4 regions of the Chryseobacterium sp. Mn2064 genome follow, and region 1 is predicted to be linked to each of the others. Evidence: riboswitches for the same ligand, from Rfam matches in the RefSeq annotation. Region 1 holds a riboswitch; each other region holds the start of a gene.
The links. Region 1 has a riboswitch for cobalamin ahead of ACL9RH_RS00715 (T9SS type A sorting domain-containing protein). Riboswitches for the same ligand answer to the same signal wherever they lie in the genome.
Positions count from the first base shown of each region.

Region 1 (4,335 bases):
GTTAACTGCACAAAAGAAAGAATATGACCCCAAAGTAATGGGATGCTATAAAGGATCAGAAGTAAACCAACAGGTTGATGGAATGTCGAAATACTGGATATCCTGCAGACTGGAAAAAGGCAAAAGCATATTGATGTATGTAGCTATTAATTCAGAAGGGCAAGTATCGCAACAGACTGAAAACGGCAGTTGGTGGACCAGCGGAGGTAAATATTATGAGCTTCACAAAGTGGATAACGTTACAGATATCTACAATTATGAAATTTTAGCCAATGGTGACGTTAAATTTCACTCTATAGAGCTAATGGGCCAAAAAGACAACACCTATATATTTACCGACACGAAAATACAGGAAGATTAAATAAAAAATAATTATGAGAAGAAAGATAGTTGCAGGCAACTGGAAAATGAACAAAAATGTAATTGATGCTCAACAATTGATGATCCAATTACTAAGTTATAAAAATAATAATGCGACCAACTGTGAGGTTTGGATCGCTCCACCATCTTTGTATCTGATGATGGCAAAAGACATTTTTGAAAAGGATGAAATTGGTGTATTCTCTCAAGATATGAGCGAGCATGAAAGTGGCGCTTACACGGGAGAAATTTCTGCAGATATGCTGGAATCTATTGACGCTACCGGATCATTAATCGGGCATTCTGAAAGAAGACAATATCACGGAGAAACAGATTCTCACTGCAACAAAAAAATTAAATTAGCTTTAGATAAAGGGCTTATTCCCGTTTATTGCAACGGAGAAACTCTTGAGCAGAGAAAGGCAGGACAACATCTGGAAGTGGTAAAAAACCAGACGGAAACAGCTCTTTTCACTCTTTCTGCTGAGGAAATTAAGAAAGTAGTTATCGCTTACGAACCAGTTTGGGCAATTGGAACAGGAGAAACAGCAACTCCGGAACAGGCTCAGGAGATTCATGCTCACATCAGAAACATTATTGCCGCTAAGTACGGACAGGAAGTTGCCGATGAGATTTCTATTCTTTACGGAGGTTCTGTAAAACCTGATAACGCGAAAGAAATCTTCTCTCAACCTGATATTGACGGAGGTCTTATTGGAGGAGCCGCTTTAAAATTAGAGGATTTCTCTAAAATTATTGAGGGTTTCAACTAGTATTGAAATAATATCAATCTATAATAAAAACGGCGGAATCTTCGATTCCGCCGTTTTCTGTTAAAAAAAATCTAATTATTGAATATCGACTACGTACATCGTACCTTTGTCTACTTTTCCTGTTTTAGGTAAAATTTTGGCTTTCGGATTTCCATTTCCGTCATCTACTACACCGAAATCATCGTCATTGAAAACGGCCAGTTTGTTATTTCCTAAATACACAATTCCTTCAAACTTGTCATGCTCATATCCCAGTTTTGCAACCAGATCTACCGCTAATGTTTTTGACACCGTTTTTATTCCTGCATTGGTAAGTTCGTCCCATGAACACTGTTCTAAGGCTTTACCGTTTACTTTCATACCGTCTACAGCATTCATATCAGATCCCGTTACATCAGTAGCATTGGCCAGATTGATTCTGTATACTTTTTTAATACCTCCCTGAGATCCGAAATTACCATCTCTTTCAATCACCAAAAATTCGGTATTACTCAACGCTGTAATATCACAAACAGAGTCAGAAGCTCCGCCATCTTGTCTGTATAAAAACTGTTTGGTCTGTCCCGTTACCGTATCAAAGGTTACAATTCTCGTTAAGGTTGTATTGGTTGCCAGGGCTTTACTTGGAACGTACATCATAGACTGTATTGTTCCTACCAGCGTTCTTCCATCCGGTGTAAGAGCAAGACCTTCCATTCCTCTGTTGGCTCTTCTTTTCGCCAACACAGCAGGCAGCTTTCTTGGTCCGGTATTTACTCCAACCGGGCTTATTCTTTCCAGTTCCATTCCATCGGCACTATAATGTACAATGTGCGGACCATATTCGTCGGAAACCCAGAAAGTACCATCAGCTGCTGCTACAATACTTTCGCTGTCCAAGCCATATTTATCTGTACCCAGAATATTTCCTGAAGCATCATAAGCCACTTCCCCGGTACTTCCCATTCCTACAGGGTTTGGTAGTCCTGTGATAGGTGTTCCGGATGGATTTTTAAGCTTTATATATTTGATTACTTCTATATTTCCGTCTGCATTGATCTTGAAATGCATAATGGTAGGGGTAAAATTGGGCGTGAGGAATTTTTTACCATTCAGGTAATCGGTATTAGGACCGCGGTCTGTAATCACATAAAATTCTCCTTTTCTTGTTGGATGAGCTGCTGCACCGGAGCCAAATCCTCCGTTGATAACATCTACTCCATTGAGGGTAACCATTTTGGTAAATGGAAATTCCTGAGGAAGTTTGGAATAGTTAATATCCGGGCTGTTGATTACAGTATTATCTCCATCAGTATTACACGAAGTCAATACTGCCAGCATTAAAACAGGCAATAGTAATTTTTTCATATTCACTTTTATGGCTGCGAAAATAGAAACTGATTGTAAACTGATCTTGAATGCAATGATAATTGTATTTTAATAATAGATCCTGCAAAATGAATTCAATATAAACAACAAAACTTTCAATTTTAATTTTAAAAAGCAAACAACTTCTTTCCATTAGCTATCAATATCATAAAATCACTATTCAAAAACTATAATTCCCCTTGTGAAAAACCTGAAAACAAAAGATAATTCACAAAATACAGTCTAAATATTTATATGATATATTTGCAGACTTTTAAGGCTGAACACTGTTCATTAATAGGGAATCAGGTGAGAAGATTATTCAAATCCTGGGCTGTACCCGCAACTGTAAACTATTCAACTTATAGTATACAATACCACTGGATATCCAATCCGGGAAGGTAACTATAAGATGTAAGCCAGGAGACCTGCCTTAAATTTAAACTTCAGAAGAATACTTTCTTTTCCTCTGCAAGTAAGTTTCGGGAAAAAAACTTTAAATTAATAATATCATGAAGAAAATCTATTTCTTTTTCTTGCTGCTCATTATGCAGTGTTTGTCGGCCCAGTTTACAGAAAACGACATTAAATTTTGGGTAGGAACTGGTTCCAAAAAGGCCTATTTCATTGCTGATTTTAACGATAACAATACTCCAACCTCTTATGCCTGGGGCTATCGCTTTGATTCCAATTCTCTGACGATGGAAGATATGATCACAGCTATTGCCGCAGCAGAACCCAAAATGGAAATTGAGATTCCATCAGGGTTTCTTTACAGTTTAAACTATAACCATCATATTCCAAGCCTTGATGATTACTGGTCTACCTGGTCAGGAACTACTTCTGAGGCTATGTCATTCAATAACGGAGTGAATAATGATCCATTAATTGATGGAAAATGGTATGGCGTTTCTTATGGTTTTGATCCACCTTCCAAACCTTCTACTCCAGTCCCTGCGTACAGCTCTTTATGGTATAGCGCTTCTCAAATTATCAACTGGATAGGAACAGGGAATAATAAAAGTCTTATCGTTATCGACTTTGGAACAGATGGGAATATTGGCAACGCTAATTCTTTTGTATTTGGAATCAGATATAATGGAACGATCAGCGCTGAACAGGCTTTACAGCAGATACAGACTCAGGCTTCTTATTTCAACTTTACCGCTGCCAATAATCAGGTTGTTCATCTTTCTCTGAACAGTTTTACGGGTGACAACGCAGGGACAGACAGTTGGAAATTATACAAAGGAAAAGATCTTTCCAGCTGGCAAACAAAATCTAACCTGTCTCAGATTCAATTAAGTAATAATGACTGGATGGGATTAAGCTTTGGACAGAGGAGACCTATTACGCCTACAGAAGCGGCCAATGCGACATTAGGTGTGGCTTCCGTTAATAAAAAAGCATTCAGCATTTATCCAAATCCAGCAAGTGATTTTATCCAGATTAGCACTCCTGAGCAAGTAAAAGAAGTGAATATTTATTCCGCTTCTGGCCAAAAGGTGATTACAACACAGGCTGCCAAAGTCAATATTCATGCACTAAGTTCAGGAATTTATTTTGTAGAGATTAAAACATCTAGTCAATCTACAATACACAAAATTGTTAAAAAGTAGAAATACTTTACTTACTTATAGTTTATCAATCTTACCCTTTTTCACTATTGGAATGGTGTAAGGATGACAACATACAAAAGAGGCTTTTCAGTTTTTGGAAAAGTCTCTTTTTTGTGATTAAGATTGTATTTTAATAAAAGAACTTTTAAAATGATCTGAATATCCTTCACAAACTTCTTTATTTTAATTCGAAAAATTTAACAACATCAACACATTCATTATCATTTTAATAAAAA
Region 1 covers NZ_JBMOUE010000001.1:148,581-152,915, reverse strand. Annotated here, with positions in the region: gene ACL9RH_RS00730 (hypothetical protein) at 1-361, shown strand, start outside; gene tpiA (triose-phosphate isomerase) at 375-1,133, shown strand; gene ACL9RH_RS00720 (esterase-like activity of phytase family protein) at 1,209-2,480, opposite strand; cobalamin riboswitch at 2,741-2,930, shown strand; gene ACL9RH_RS00715 (T9SS type A sorting domain-containing protein) at 2,993-4,099, shown strand.

Region 2 (4,335 bases), on a different contig from region 1:
TGAAACTGTTGCTGAAATTCCTGTATTTAATATAAAATAAGGATCTATTGCCGTATCTCTTTTTTCATCTGTTCCTGTATAAGTAAGGCCGTTTACAAGTGCCTGAGCATACAATTTGATAAAACCATATTCATAATCCAAATTGGCTGTTCCACGGTGCATTGGAATATATGCTAATTGTTTCTTAGATTCCTTATCAATTGATTTGGTATAATAATATCCTGCACTTACTCCTATTTTATGGTTCCCAAATTGTTTATTAAAAGACAGCTGAGACTCCAATCCGTAAGACTCTGTTTTGTTGACATTAAAAGCCTGCCAATATCCCAGAGCTGTTGGCATCCATACAATAAGATCAGTTCCTTCCAAAAAGTAAGGAGACACATTCAGTTTAAAACTTCCTGCTTTAAATTCATGGTTCATGTCTATCTGAACAGATGTTTCCGGTCTCAGATCTTTATTTCCTCCCGGTTCGTAATAGATATCATTAAATGAGGGATATCTGAAATTTTTAGACAAATTGATTCCTACATTATACCATTTTGAAGTGTTCCATTTTCCGGAAAATGAGTACAAAACCGGAGAATTGATATCTTCTACGAAATCTTTTTTGAATCCACCTTCAAAGCGCAGATCCTTCGTTGCAAAATACCTCAATAAGGCAGAAACAGAGCCTATATTTCTGCTTACATCTGTTATTCCGCTTTTGTAACCTTCTCCTTTATTCACCTGAAATTCTCCAATAAGGTTCACATTCCATTTTGAATTCAGGAAATAATTGAAATCATTTTTTATAATATAATTCTTCCCTGTACCACCACTGGATTTAGGAAGATTTAAATCTCCATAATACTGGAAATTCTCCTCGGTATATGCTGCTTTGAATGCGTTGCTGAATTTTGCTTTATTCCAGTCCCAGGCAATGAGACTTCTTACACTTTGCGTTTTATACTTTGTCTTTGTTGCTGTTTCTTCGTATACTGGGTAATGCTGCGAAGAGTCAAAAAACTGACTTTGCCACGATACCTTGTGCTCGTTGGTTATTTTATAGGAAGCCCCTACGTTGAAGGATGTATTGTAATAGTTTCCGTTTCTGTTGATGTAGTTCAGATCACTTACTTTATAATCGTTTTCACTTACAGAATAATTTCCTGAAGCTTTAAAGCTGAACTTATCATTGCTGTAAGAACCTTTAAGAAAGTTATTAAAAGTATTAAAAGAAGCAACTTCTGAAAATAATGAACCATGGAACCCTTTATTAAAATCCAGGGTATTATTCATATGAATACTCCCGCCCACTGCTCCACTTCCGTAGATGACACTTCCACCACCTGCTTTTATTCCAATCTGATCATATCCGAACAAAGGCATATTGTTGATATCTCCCTGTCCTAAAAAATTAGAATTGATATTAATTCCGTTCCATACAAAGGCGGTCTGCTGTGCAGTAGTTCCCCTGAAAGACGGTGAAGAAACAGCACCACGGCCATTTTCCTTAATATAAACCTGGGACTGAAACCTCAGCAGTTCGGAAAGATTGGTGGAATTTTTCTCAGTATCTTCGGGAGAAATAGTTTTCACAGGATGGAAGAGCTTCACTCTATTCATCTGATTATCGAAGATGTAAATCGTATCAATAACTTTCTCTTGCCCGAAAAGAAAACAGCCATACGATGAAAAAAGCAGTACTAAAGATCTTTTTATATCCATATTAATTCACTTTTCCTCCGAAAGCAATATTTTTTTATGATTATCATTCTGGCAGGTCTCCTGACTTTCGCATTCTGCACCTTCCCGTGGTATACAGTGGTTGTTTGCAGAAACTTTTGTTGCGATTTACAGTTGCGGGGACAGTCCGGGAGTTACACCCGATTCCCTTTTCATTCCAATATACTGGAAACCAAATTTCTTGCAAAGATAGCTTTTTATATCTATTGGCCAAAGGCCCTGAGATCCTGATCAATACTTTTATTATCCCTTCATTCCGTCTCAACATCATATAGAAAAATGGCTGTTTTCAATATCGAAAACAGCCATGTAAAATCCCACTTTTACTATTGATGATATGAATTAAAACTATATCCGAATTTATTTTTTAATGAATTTATAAGATTCCATTGTTCCCTCTTTCAAAGAATACTGAAGGATATAATTTCCTTTAGATAAAGATGAAACATCAATCTGATTATGGACAGAAGTGAAAGTTTTCACGATTTGCCCTACCATATTATAGATTGTTGCTTTTTCAATTTTCTCTGTTCCTCTGATGTATAAAATATCTGAAACAGGATTTGGATAGATGCCTGCAACAGCTTTCTCTTTAACAATATCATTCACAGATAAAAACTCTGAAAGATCAAGGTAAAACCCAACAATCTGATTGGAAGCATTAGTACCAACCCCTGCTATCTTCTTTCCATCCTGAGAAATTGCCAAAGGAAGTCCCATAGTAACACCGTTGGTTGCTATTCCTAATGATGTGGCATAATCGTTCAGATTAATACGACCTCCGGCCTGAGTCCAGATAAAGCCTTCCCCTGACATTGGAGGAGCCCCAAATGCTCTGTAAAAACCGATCACGGTAGATCCGTCCGCCGAAATTCCAGTCGCTCCTCCTTTAAAACTGAATGAAGCATTAGGATGCGTGATATAGGTAAGTCCGGTCACTGTATTCCATACGTAAGGATTAGGAGTTGCCGCTCCTATTATTGTATTTCCGTCTACAGAAACACCTCCTGCTTCTCCTACATTATTGCCATTGTTATCTGTAATAAAACTTTCTACTCCATCTATCCATTTAGCACCGCTTCTTGTTCCTGTTGCCTCATCCTGCCATCCCACAACTACTGTCCCTGCAGCATTTATTGCATTTGCTCTGGAGCTTCTTCCAGTAACCATACTGCCTAAATCGATGACTCCGCTTACCGCATCCCACTTTACGGCATGAGCATTGGCTGCCGTAAGGTATCCTAAACCTACAATGGTATTTCCATCTATCGACATTCCCCAAGTAGAACTTACACTACCATCCCAGCCTGTTGGAACAAGACCGCCTCTGTTCGTCCAGGTAGAATTGGTAATATCATACGTTGATATTTCATTAAAACCCGTAGCAGAATTTGTAATCGTAGATGCTATTTTGGTTCCGTCATTAGAAACTACGGTTTTTCCTGAGGCCGGATATCCGTTTGATATGGAACCGATCTGCACCAATCCACCAGCAGCAGACCATTTAAATATAGCGCCCGCACTGGTATGCATACTTACAACACCATTATTGGATACTGCCCCTACATTATAATTACCAAGTCCCATTACAGTAAGCTGAGCTTCTGCCATCCCACCTTTTAAGAAGAAACAGAACGCTACTACTTTTATTGACATTTTGTAAAAGTTTTTCATATATTGTTATATTTAGTATTTTGATTTAGCGAAAACAATATTAATATTATATTTACCTAACAAAAAGAAATTGACTTTCACAATTCGTGAATTTTAAAAGAATTTAAATTTTAAAAACCTAATAATCAAACATATAACAAAACCTCATTTTGAAGATGGATTTCATGAAAATCATTCAAAAAAACACAAAAAACAATTTATTATTTATAGACGCAATTGAAAATAAGGGGAAAATTCTACTGTTGATACTCGCATTTTGGTCTGTTACTATGAATGGGCAGCTAAGCCAGGACTTCAGTATTTTATCAGATAAAGCGTTTCAGAAGCTCTACCAAAACTCAGACGAATGCATCAGCTATGCTCAGGGAATACTTGTAAATGATCAGGATTCAGAGCACCAGATCGTACTTCAGAACATCATTTCTCAGGCTTTTGCGATGAAAGGAGATTATGTACAGTCTGTGAATACGTTCTCACAAAAAGAAGATTCCGACCAGAACCGGAAGCTTTCTTACTTTATGCAGGTCTTCAGTGCTTATAATCTTGCAGATCAGTACCAAAACCTTGGGCTGTACAATCAGTCAAAAAAAATTATAACCAACCTTCTTTCGGAGCAGAAACTCCTCAAAAGCAGTGATCTTAAACTCAGGATTACCACCGCAAAACTCTATCAGCTGCAAGCCCTGAATTTTGGAATTAATAAAGATTATTCTTCAGCCTTAAAAGACCTTGACAAAAGTGATCGGTATCTGGATCATCATAATGAAGAAAATAAAATAATTGCGATGGAAAACAGGATTTTCCGTTCTTTTTATTGGATGAAGCAAAACAGACTGTCTGAATATAAAGTACTGATAGAAAATATCATCCAAGAACTTAACAATCAGAAAAGTCAGCCGTTTTTGCTGGGTTTGGCCTATGAAAATATTTCCC
Region 2 covers NZ_JBMOUE010000002.1:1,123,323-1,127,657, forward strand. Annotated here, with positions in the region: gene ACL9RH_RS12175 (TonB-dependent receptor plug domain-containing protein) at 1-1,710, opposite strand, end outside; cobalamin riboswitch at 1,744-1,920, opposite strand; gene ACL9RH_RS12180 (T9SS type A sorting domain-containing protein) at 2,089-3,384, opposite strand; gene ACL9RH_RS12185 (helix-turn-helix domain-containing protein) at 3,567-4,335, shown strand, end outside.
Region 2: it holds a riboswitch for cobalamin, as region 1 does, so the genes downstream of both, ACL9RH_RS12175 (TonB-dependent receptor plug domain-containing protein) here and ACL9RH_RS00715 (T9SS type A sorting domain-containing protein) in region 1, are expected to answer to the same signal.

Region 3 (4,335 bases), 610 kb from region 1:
ACTGTAGGTAGCGGAGATTCATTCTTAGCAGGATTTCTTTCCAAAAGAATCGGAAATAAGGCATCTGCTCATGAAATCATGACTCAGGCAGTGTCGCTGGGAGCTTTTATAACTTCACAGGAAGGAGCCTGTCCGGAGTATACCTTAGAAGATTTTGTGAAGTTTAAAGATCTCTATCCTGTTGCTGCACTCAGCTGAGGTCTGCAACAAAAATTATAACAATATCGCCAGAACAGTTGAAGAAGCACTGACCATTGAGCGGCTCCGAATCGGTAAGAAAATATTTTTGTACTTTAGGCACGTATACTGTAGGATTTTTTTAGACAGAATTTCGTCTTGAAATTTCCATTACGTATCAATTTCAAAGTAAAACAAATAACCTTACGACCCAATAACCGATGGAAAGCAACATGAAAGAGCTAACCGATCAGGAGCTGATAGAAAAAGCCAAAAAAGCCAAATCCAGCAAAATAACGAATGCTGTGATCATAGGATTTATGGCTGGTATTTCTGTCTACAGTACAGTGAAAAACGGCTTTGGATTCTTTACTTTTCTCCCTGTTATTTTTCTCCCTTTTGTGATTAATTCAAAAAAAGCGGATCGGGAATTACAGGAAGAGTTAAAATCTAGAAATTTAAAATAATATATCCGCTTGTTGAAAGTTGTGACAGAAGATTCGGCCCATTGCTAAAAGCAATGGGCCGAATCTTTTTTACAGTGTAAAAACTCCCTTAGAAATTATTACTATTTGTGAATGTCAGGCATATGAAAAAATAGGCTTTTTGTTTGTGGTTGTCTGGTTTTTTTTCATCATATCCTATGAATTTAGTAACAAAAAATTAATGTTATTGTCTAAATTATAATGCTCTATTGGTGAATTATTTTTTTTTAATTTAAACATTTACAGGGGGTTATGTTAAAATAATTATTGTTTGCATAAAATCTCTTGGTCGTTTTTATAAAATAACTATATTTACCACCAAGGAGTTCTTAACACCTTCTTTATCAACCGAAAATGGTTGCACTTAGCTGTGTATTAAAAGGGAATCGTGTGCAAATCACGAACTGTCGCGCAACTGTAAGTAACATATAGGTTTTTATCAAAATAGAGGTCCACTGTATACCTGGTTATATGGGAAGGACGATAAAAACTGTTACAAGTCAGGAGACCTGCCTATTTCGAATTGACGATGCTTTCGCGGTCTGAAGCTTATAGTCAGGTATGATACGATATGGATAACAGTTTGGTAAAAATCTTTTGTTATTTTGTGAGATGAGTTTTTAGTGGAGCAGTACGCTCTTTTATTACACTGTCTTGTACCGTATTTTCCTTTCCCATATTTTTCTTCCCACACAGGCATTGTGAAGTTTATCAGGAACTTTTTATAAGGATTTATCAATGTAAAAAGTTAAAAAATGTACCCATCCGATCTTGATTATACATGCAGAAGTTATAGCCTTTACCACACTCAGGCTTATACGGGAATATTTTTATCACATTCAAAACTTCAGGAAACGGTCCAAACGCATCAGTCTTCTTCTGAGCATTTTATTTCTGTTATCAGGATATCACGTCCGGATAGCTATTGCCGTGACTATTTTTCATTAACGAACAAATTTCAACTAAACAATAAATATTAAAATGACTAAAAGTGAAAGTTTGAAGTCTCCGGGTAGTAAATTCCGGGAGGCCATGCAAAAAGAAAGTCCACTTCAGATCGTTGGAACTATCAATGCCAATCATGCATTACTCGCTCAGCAGGCTGGTTTCAATGCAATTTATCTTTCCGGCGGTGGGGTAGCTGCGGGTTCCTTAGGAATTCCGGATTTGGGAATTACGACTCTTGAAGATGTTTTAATAGATGTTCAGCGCATTACCAATGTCTGCGACTTGCCATTGATGGTAGATGTAGATACAGGATTTGGTCCTTCTGCATTTAATGTAGCCAGAACCGTAAAGTCTTTGATAAAGGCAGGAGCAGCTGCATTGCACATTGAAGACCAGGTAGGTGCAAAACGATGTGGGCACCGCCCAGGTAAAGAAGTGGTAAGCAAGGATGAAATGGTTGACAGGTTAAAAGCTGCTGCCGATGCCCGTACTGATGAAAATTTCGTTATTGGAGCCAGAACAGATGCTTTCGCTAATGAAGGTCTTGAAAAAACATTAGAAAGAGCCATTGCCTACAAAGAAGCAGGAGCAGATTTCATTTTTGCAGAAGCAGTTCCGGATTTGAGCTTTTACCAAAAATTTGTAGACGCTACAGGAATTCCGGTTTTGGCTAACATCACTGAATTCGGAATGATTAAAATGTATACCGTTGAAGAATTGAAGAATGCAGGCGTAGGATTGATTCTTTATCCGCTTTCTGCTTTCCGTGCAGCCAATAAAGCCGCTCAAAATGTATATGAACACCTCCGAAAAGACGGAACTCAAGCCAATGTATTGGATACAATGCAGACCAGAGAAGAACTCTACAAAAGCATTGGATATTATGACTATGAACAAAAATTAGATAACCTTTTTAAACAAAATTATTGATATGTCGACGAGCACTGAACCAACATTTAAACCTAAAAAAAGCGTTGCGCTTTCAGGGGTAACAGCTGGTAATACAGCACTTTGCAGCGTAGGGAAAAGTGGAAATGATCTCCATTACAGAGGATATGACATCCTGGATCTGGCAGAAAAAGCAGAATTTGAAGAAGTGGCTTACCTGTTGATATACGGTCAGTTACCAACAGCAGCACAGCTGAAAAACTATAAAGCAAAATTAAAATCTTTAAGAGGATTACCACATTCCGTAAGAAATATACTTAAAAGTATCCCTGCCGCAGCTCACCCAATGGACGTAATGCGTTCCATGGTATCCGCAATCGGAAGTATCCAGCCGGAAAAAGACGATCATAATATTGCGGGAGCCAGAGATATTGCAGACAAACTGTTGGCATCATTTGGATCAGGATTATTGTATTGGTATCACTATACCCACAATGGTAAAGAAATCGATGTAGAAACAGATGACGATACGATTGGTGGACACTTCCTACATCTGTTACACGGCAAAAAAGCACCGGATTCATGGGTAAAGGCAATGGAAATTTCTCTTAACCTTTATGCCGAGCATGAATTTAATGCTTCCACCTTTACAGCACGTGTTATTGCAGGAACGGCATCCGATTTTTATTCTTGTATCACAGGGGCAATTGGGGCTTTAAGAGGTCCAAAACACGGAGGAGCCAATGAAGTAGCCTTTGAAATCCAGAGCCGTTATCAGTCTCCTGACGAAGCAGAAGCAGATATTCGCCAACGTATTGCCAATAAAGAAGTGATTATTGGATTCGGACATCCTGTATACACTATTTCAGATCCAAGAAACGTTGTGATCAAAAAAGTAGCTAAGGAACTTTCTGAAGAAGCAGGAGACATGCTTTTGTATAATATTGCAGAAAGACTGGAAAGCGTAATGTGGGAAGAAAAGAAAATGTTCCCGAATCTTGACTGGTTCTCTGCCGTATCTTACCACTTGATGGGAGTTCCGACCCTGATGTTCACTCCTTTATTTGTGATCTCAAGAGTTACAGGATGGAGTGCCCACATCATAGAACAGAGACAGGATGGTAAAATCATCCGTCCAAGTGCCAATTATACAGGCCCAGAAAACAAAGAATTTGTATCCATCAACGACAGAAAATAATAAAATCCTGAAAATTTGAAAGCTGTTTTCAATTTTCACATACTATTTTCAATTAATAAAAATTTTCAACGATAAAAAAATGAGTTCACACATTTCAAACGAAAGACCACAACCGGACAAAGTATTAGTAGGCATTGCAGATTATGTATTAAACTATGAAATTAAAAACGATTTAGCCTGGAAGACCGCTCACTACTGTCTTTTAGATACAATCGGGTGTGGTTTGGAGGCATTAACGTACCCTGCCTGTACAAAATTGTTAGGCCCTGTAGTGAAAGGTACGGTAGTTCCAAACGGAGCAAAAGTTCCTGGTACACAATTTCAGTTGGATCCTATTCAGGCTGCGTTCAATATTGGAGCAATCATCAGATGGTTAGATTTCAATGATACTTGGCTGGCTGCAGAATGGGGACATCCATCTGATAATCTTGGCGGAATTTTAGCTACCGCTGACTGGTTGTCCAGAACCAATATTGCAGAAGGAAAAGCGTCTTTGAAAATGAAGCAGGTTTTAGAAGCAATGATCATGGCTCACGAAATTCAGGGAGTAATGGCTTTGGAAAACTCGTTCAATAAAGTAGGATTAGACCACGTACTATTGGTGAAACTTGCCTCTACTGCAGTAGTAGGAAAATTGAT
Region 3 covers NZ_JBMOUE010000001.1:754,020-758,354, forward strand. Annotated here, with positions in the region: gene ACL9RH_RS03240 (carbohydrate kinase family protein) at 1-198, shown strand, start outside; gene ACL9RH_RS03245 (hypothetical protein) at 411-644, shown strand; cobalamin riboswitch at 1,001-1,193, shown strand; gene prpB (methylisocitrate lyase) at 1,644-2,540, shown strand; gene prpC (bifunctional 2-methylcitrate synthase/citrate synthase) at 2,542-3,696, shown strand; gene ACL9RH_RS03260 (bifunctional 2-methylcitrate dehydratase/aconitate hydratase) at 3,776-4,335, shown strand, end outside.
Region 3: it holds a riboswitch for cobalamin, as region 1 does, so the genes downstream of both, prpB (methylisocitrate lyase) here and ACL9RH_RS00715 (T9SS type A sorting domain-containing protein) in region 1, are expected to answer to the same signal.

Region 4 (4,335 bases), on a different contig from region 1:
TTCTTTCACTGGATTCAAAAACACCGTTTCCGTTAAAATCAATCCACGCTGTTACAGTGGTTGTACCCGGAGTTCCTATCCATGTATGAGTTACAGAAATATTATTTCCCATACTTCCTACGTTCAATTTTATCCTACGGTTGGGATCGGTTCTGTAATCTGTATAATTGGACGCTCCGGAATTACTTACCATAGGATTCGAAATTCCCGTTGAGTTTACTGTAACATTTGAAATATGCAACAACCCCGAATCTGTAAATGCAGCACTGCAATAATTGAGTGAAGTATAGAAAGTAACAGAAGATGACATATCTCCAGAAGCGTTATCCATTACCTGTACCATGTAAGCTGTACAAGCTTGAAGATTGGTAAGATCAAAACTGTTGGCATTCATTACTGGTATAGAGAGCCATGAACCCGCACTAACAGGTTTAATTCTTATGGTAAAATTTGAAGAACCGGGAATAGGATCCCAGCTTACCTTTGCTGAAGTCGTGGTGATATTAGAAACCAATACATTAGTGGGAACAATAAATACATTTTTGATCATTATTGTTTCCTCAACATTTTTAGATTGATACGTAGAAATAGCTCCCAATAAAAGCAAGGAACCCAAAAGTAGTTTTTTGGTCATAATTATTAGTTTAAAAAAAATTGATAAAAAATAGCATAAATTCCTATAACAATAGTTTATTTTTATTAAATATTTTAATTATTCCATTCAAAACATGAAACAGCTTACCATCCTTTGGATTTTTTATAAAAAACTTATCATTCCCTCTGTTCTTTTTTCTTTGCTATTTTCATTGCTGTCTCCTTTTAAAGTAGAAACTTTTGGACTGAGTTTTCTTTTACTTCTTCCAATGCTTCATTATTTTATATATGAAGTAAGGCTTAAAAATGAGTATCTGTTCTACTATCATTTTGGATTTTCAAAATTGTTTCTTTGGGGATTTACTTTATCTTTCAGTCTAATCGTAAAAACTATAATGGCATTTGTATGAGCAGACTCCATATTGACAGTATTACCAAATCTTTCAATGATCAAAAAATACTGCAGGATATCTATCTAGAGTGTAAAGTTGGAAATATAGCCGGTATACTGGGAAGAAACGGTTCCGGAAAATCTACTCTTCTTAAAATTATTTCCGGCGTTCTTGGAAGTGATACCCAGTTTATAAAATGGAATGATCAGGTATTGAGAAATATCTCCGACCGAAAAAACAGAATTGCTTATCTGCCACAACATTCTTTTCTACCTAAAAGTGAAAAATTAACAAAACTGATTCATCTTTTCTGTAACCGGGAATATGCGGATCAACTTCTGCATTCTCAACTTCTTTCACCATTTCTGAATGAAAAACCCAGAAATTTGTCTTCCGGAGAACTGAGAATGATCGAAGTAATGCTTCTCACCTATTCCCAAGCTGATTTTGTATTGCTGGATGAGCCCTTTAACAGTCTTTCTCCCAAGATTATTGATGAATTAAAAGCGATCATCCGTTCACAGGCAAAAAACAAAGGATTCATTATCTCTGATCATCATTATCAGGATGTGGTAGATATCGCGGATAAAATATATCTGCTTTCTAGTGGATATTTAAAGCCCATACAAAACTTACAGGAACTCCGTCAATATAATTATCTTCCGAACAGCATTTAATTTATATATTTGAAGGATCAAAAAATTTTCATGATGACTTTCATAAACAAAGCATTTTATCTGTCCGCTTTCAGTATTTTTTCTTTAGCTTTTGTTAAAGGCCAGAATAAAGTTCCTTTTGGAGTGGTAAAAGCAGAAGAAGGATATGCCAATGTACGTGTACATAAGGATAATTACAGAAAAATCGTAGATAAGATCCGTATGCGTAAAGGAGATGTTTTTGTTTATGTAAAACCAGCTCCCGGAGAAACAGAATGGATCTGGATCAAATATCCTGAAAAGCAGGATGACGATAAACCTTTTGTACGTTATGAAACTCTTGATAAAGAAGGAATGGTAAATAAAGAGCGTATTGCTTATATTGATCAGCTTCCTGCTTATACTCCTTCCAAATCTAAAAACGGAAGGTCACTTATTTTCACAGACAATTCTGACCCGAAGATCCCAACAGCTCAAAGAAGCAAAGTCGTTATTGACGTCTACCCTTCCAACGCCGGATATCGTAAAAAGGAAAAAGATGCTGAAGGAAAACTTCTTACTATTGATAAAGTAAAACCATGGGGAATTGGCAATGATCTTCCTGAAGGGATGACGGAAATCAAATCTATCAGAGTACAGCAACCGGGAAGAGGTTCTGTCTTTGTAAGAGAAGCCATTAAAAATATGTTCCAGCCTACAATGGATTTTGAGAATGTTGGGGTAACAGCTCTTGATAATGATAACATTTTTCTTTACATGATCAATGGTACAGGAGAGAACAGATACACAACTCTTTGGACCATCAAAAAAGGAAGAGTAATCAGTCAGATTATTTATCATAATCCGGAATAAATTCATTATTTTTGCACCCGAAAAAGTGTAACGCTTATTCATCATAGAAATTGGTTTTGCCTAACCGCAAATTAAAAGGGAACCGTGTGAAAATCACGGACTGTCGCGCAACTGTAAGTAACTGTAATCTTTATCAAAGATCCACTGTGCGGGGCATGGGAAGGAGATAAAAGATGTTACAAGTCAGGAGACCTGCCTATTTCTTAAACAAAAAACTTTCGCGATCTGAAGTTTGTTGATCTGATGGATTGTTTCAGGGATTTCTAAGATTCCTGTCATTATTCTGTTGTTTTGATACAATTTCATTTCGCTTTAATTAATAATGAAATATGACGACAGAAGAAAGAATTGAAACATCCGAAACAAGAATCTTTAAAGCGGTTTTTCCTAACACAACCAACCATTATGATACTCTTTTCGGAGGTACAGCAATGCAGCTGATGGATGAAGTTGCCTTCATCACAGCTACCCGTTTTGCAAGAAAAAGAGTGGTAACGGTAAGCAGCGACAAGATCGATTTTAAAAAGCCGATTCCTGCTGGAACTATTGTAGAGCTGATCGGAAAAGTTTCTTACGTTGGAAAAACCAGTATGAAAGTTAATGTGGAAATTTTTACAGAACAAATGTATTCTTATGAAAGAGAGAAAGCAATTGTAGGAGATTTCACTTTCGTAGCTATTGACGAATTCAAAAAACCAATCCAAATACTATAAATTTGATTTTTTTGCCATAATTATTCCAGAAGTTGACAGTTTTCTCTACGGTTTCCAGAGTACAGCTTTAGATTTCCAGAATTTTTATGGCATTTGGTTTTTGATTAATTCTTTTATCAAATTGAAGAATTATTCTATATATTTTGTATAAAAAAACACTGCCCAGATACTGAGCAATGTTTATATATAATTCTTATTTCGCCACTTTTTCCGTTTCCAGACTTCTGGCCAACAATACATCAAAAGCTTCTCCCATTTCATCAGATGCTCTTTTGATTGCGTTTTCAAGCATATTTCTGATTTGTTTTTCTGTAACTCCAGCTTCTGTCCAGCTTTTTCCCGAAGTATGAGAATTTAGGATAAACGGCATAATTCTGTCGATAGAACATGCAAATATGGCATCAGTAGTTTTTTCTTCTTCAAATTCAAGCCATAAATTGAAAAAATCTGTTCGCAACGGCTCATCAAGGATTCCGAAAATCTTCTGTGCAGAAATTTTTTCCCTTTCGAATTTACCTACCATTGCTTTTTCGTCAAAAAGGAAAGTATCACCGGCTTCTATTTCTACCAGATCGTGGATTGAAAGCATTCTTATTACTCTCAACAGATCGATATTTTCTCTGTTTTTGGCATACGGATAAAGGATTTGCGCCAAAATAACAATCTGCCAGGAATGTTCTGCAGTGTTTTCTCTTCTGGAGTCGTCGGCATTATAATTTCTTCGCTGTACATTCTTCAAAGCATCTACTGCCAGAATAAAATCAATCTCTTTCTGAATCTTCATCTTACTTTTCTTTATTATATTCTTCTAATGAGTATACCTTCTTTCTGGTTACCCATTTATCTTTTATTTTTTCTTTGATGGTTACTTTTACCCGATCTTCTTCCGTTTTGTCTTCTTCTTTTACCAGAACCTTATCCAGTCCTTTATTAGGAATAACGGTATATTCTATGGTAAAAATATTGCAGCATCCCGATTTTCCGTAAGAAATGAGGCGTTTGCGTTGAGAATCTACATCAAACATATCCAAAGCATTGGAGGCTAATTCTGTAAGCTCTTTACTTTTTACAAAACTTAACTGGGTACTATTGAACACATATACATCATAAGACGCACCGTTATAGTTT
Region 4 covers NZ_JBMOUE010000002.1:937,307-941,641, forward strand. Annotated here, with positions in the region: gene ACL9RH_RS11325 (GEVED domain-containing protein) at 1-634, opposite strand, end outside; gene ACL9RH_RS11330 (hypothetical protein) at 729-1,004, shown strand; gene ACL9RH_RS11335 (ATP-binding cassette domain-containing protein) at 1,001-1,663, shown strand; gene ACL9RH_RS11340 (hypothetical protein) at 1,694-2,494, shown strand; cobalamin riboswitch at 2,529-2,708, shown strand; gene ACL9RH_RS11345 (acyl-CoA thioesterase) at 2,824-3,207, shown strand; gene ACL9RH_RS11350 (HD domain-containing protein) at 3,401-3,991, opposite strand; gene ACL9RH_RS11355 (XAC2610-related protein) at 3,993-4,335, opposite strand, start outside.
Region 4: it holds a riboswitch for cobalamin, as region 1 does, so the genes downstream of both, ACL9RH_RS11345 (acyl-CoA thioesterase) here and ACL9RH_RS00715 (T9SS type A sorting domain-containing protein) in region 1, are expected to answer to the same signal.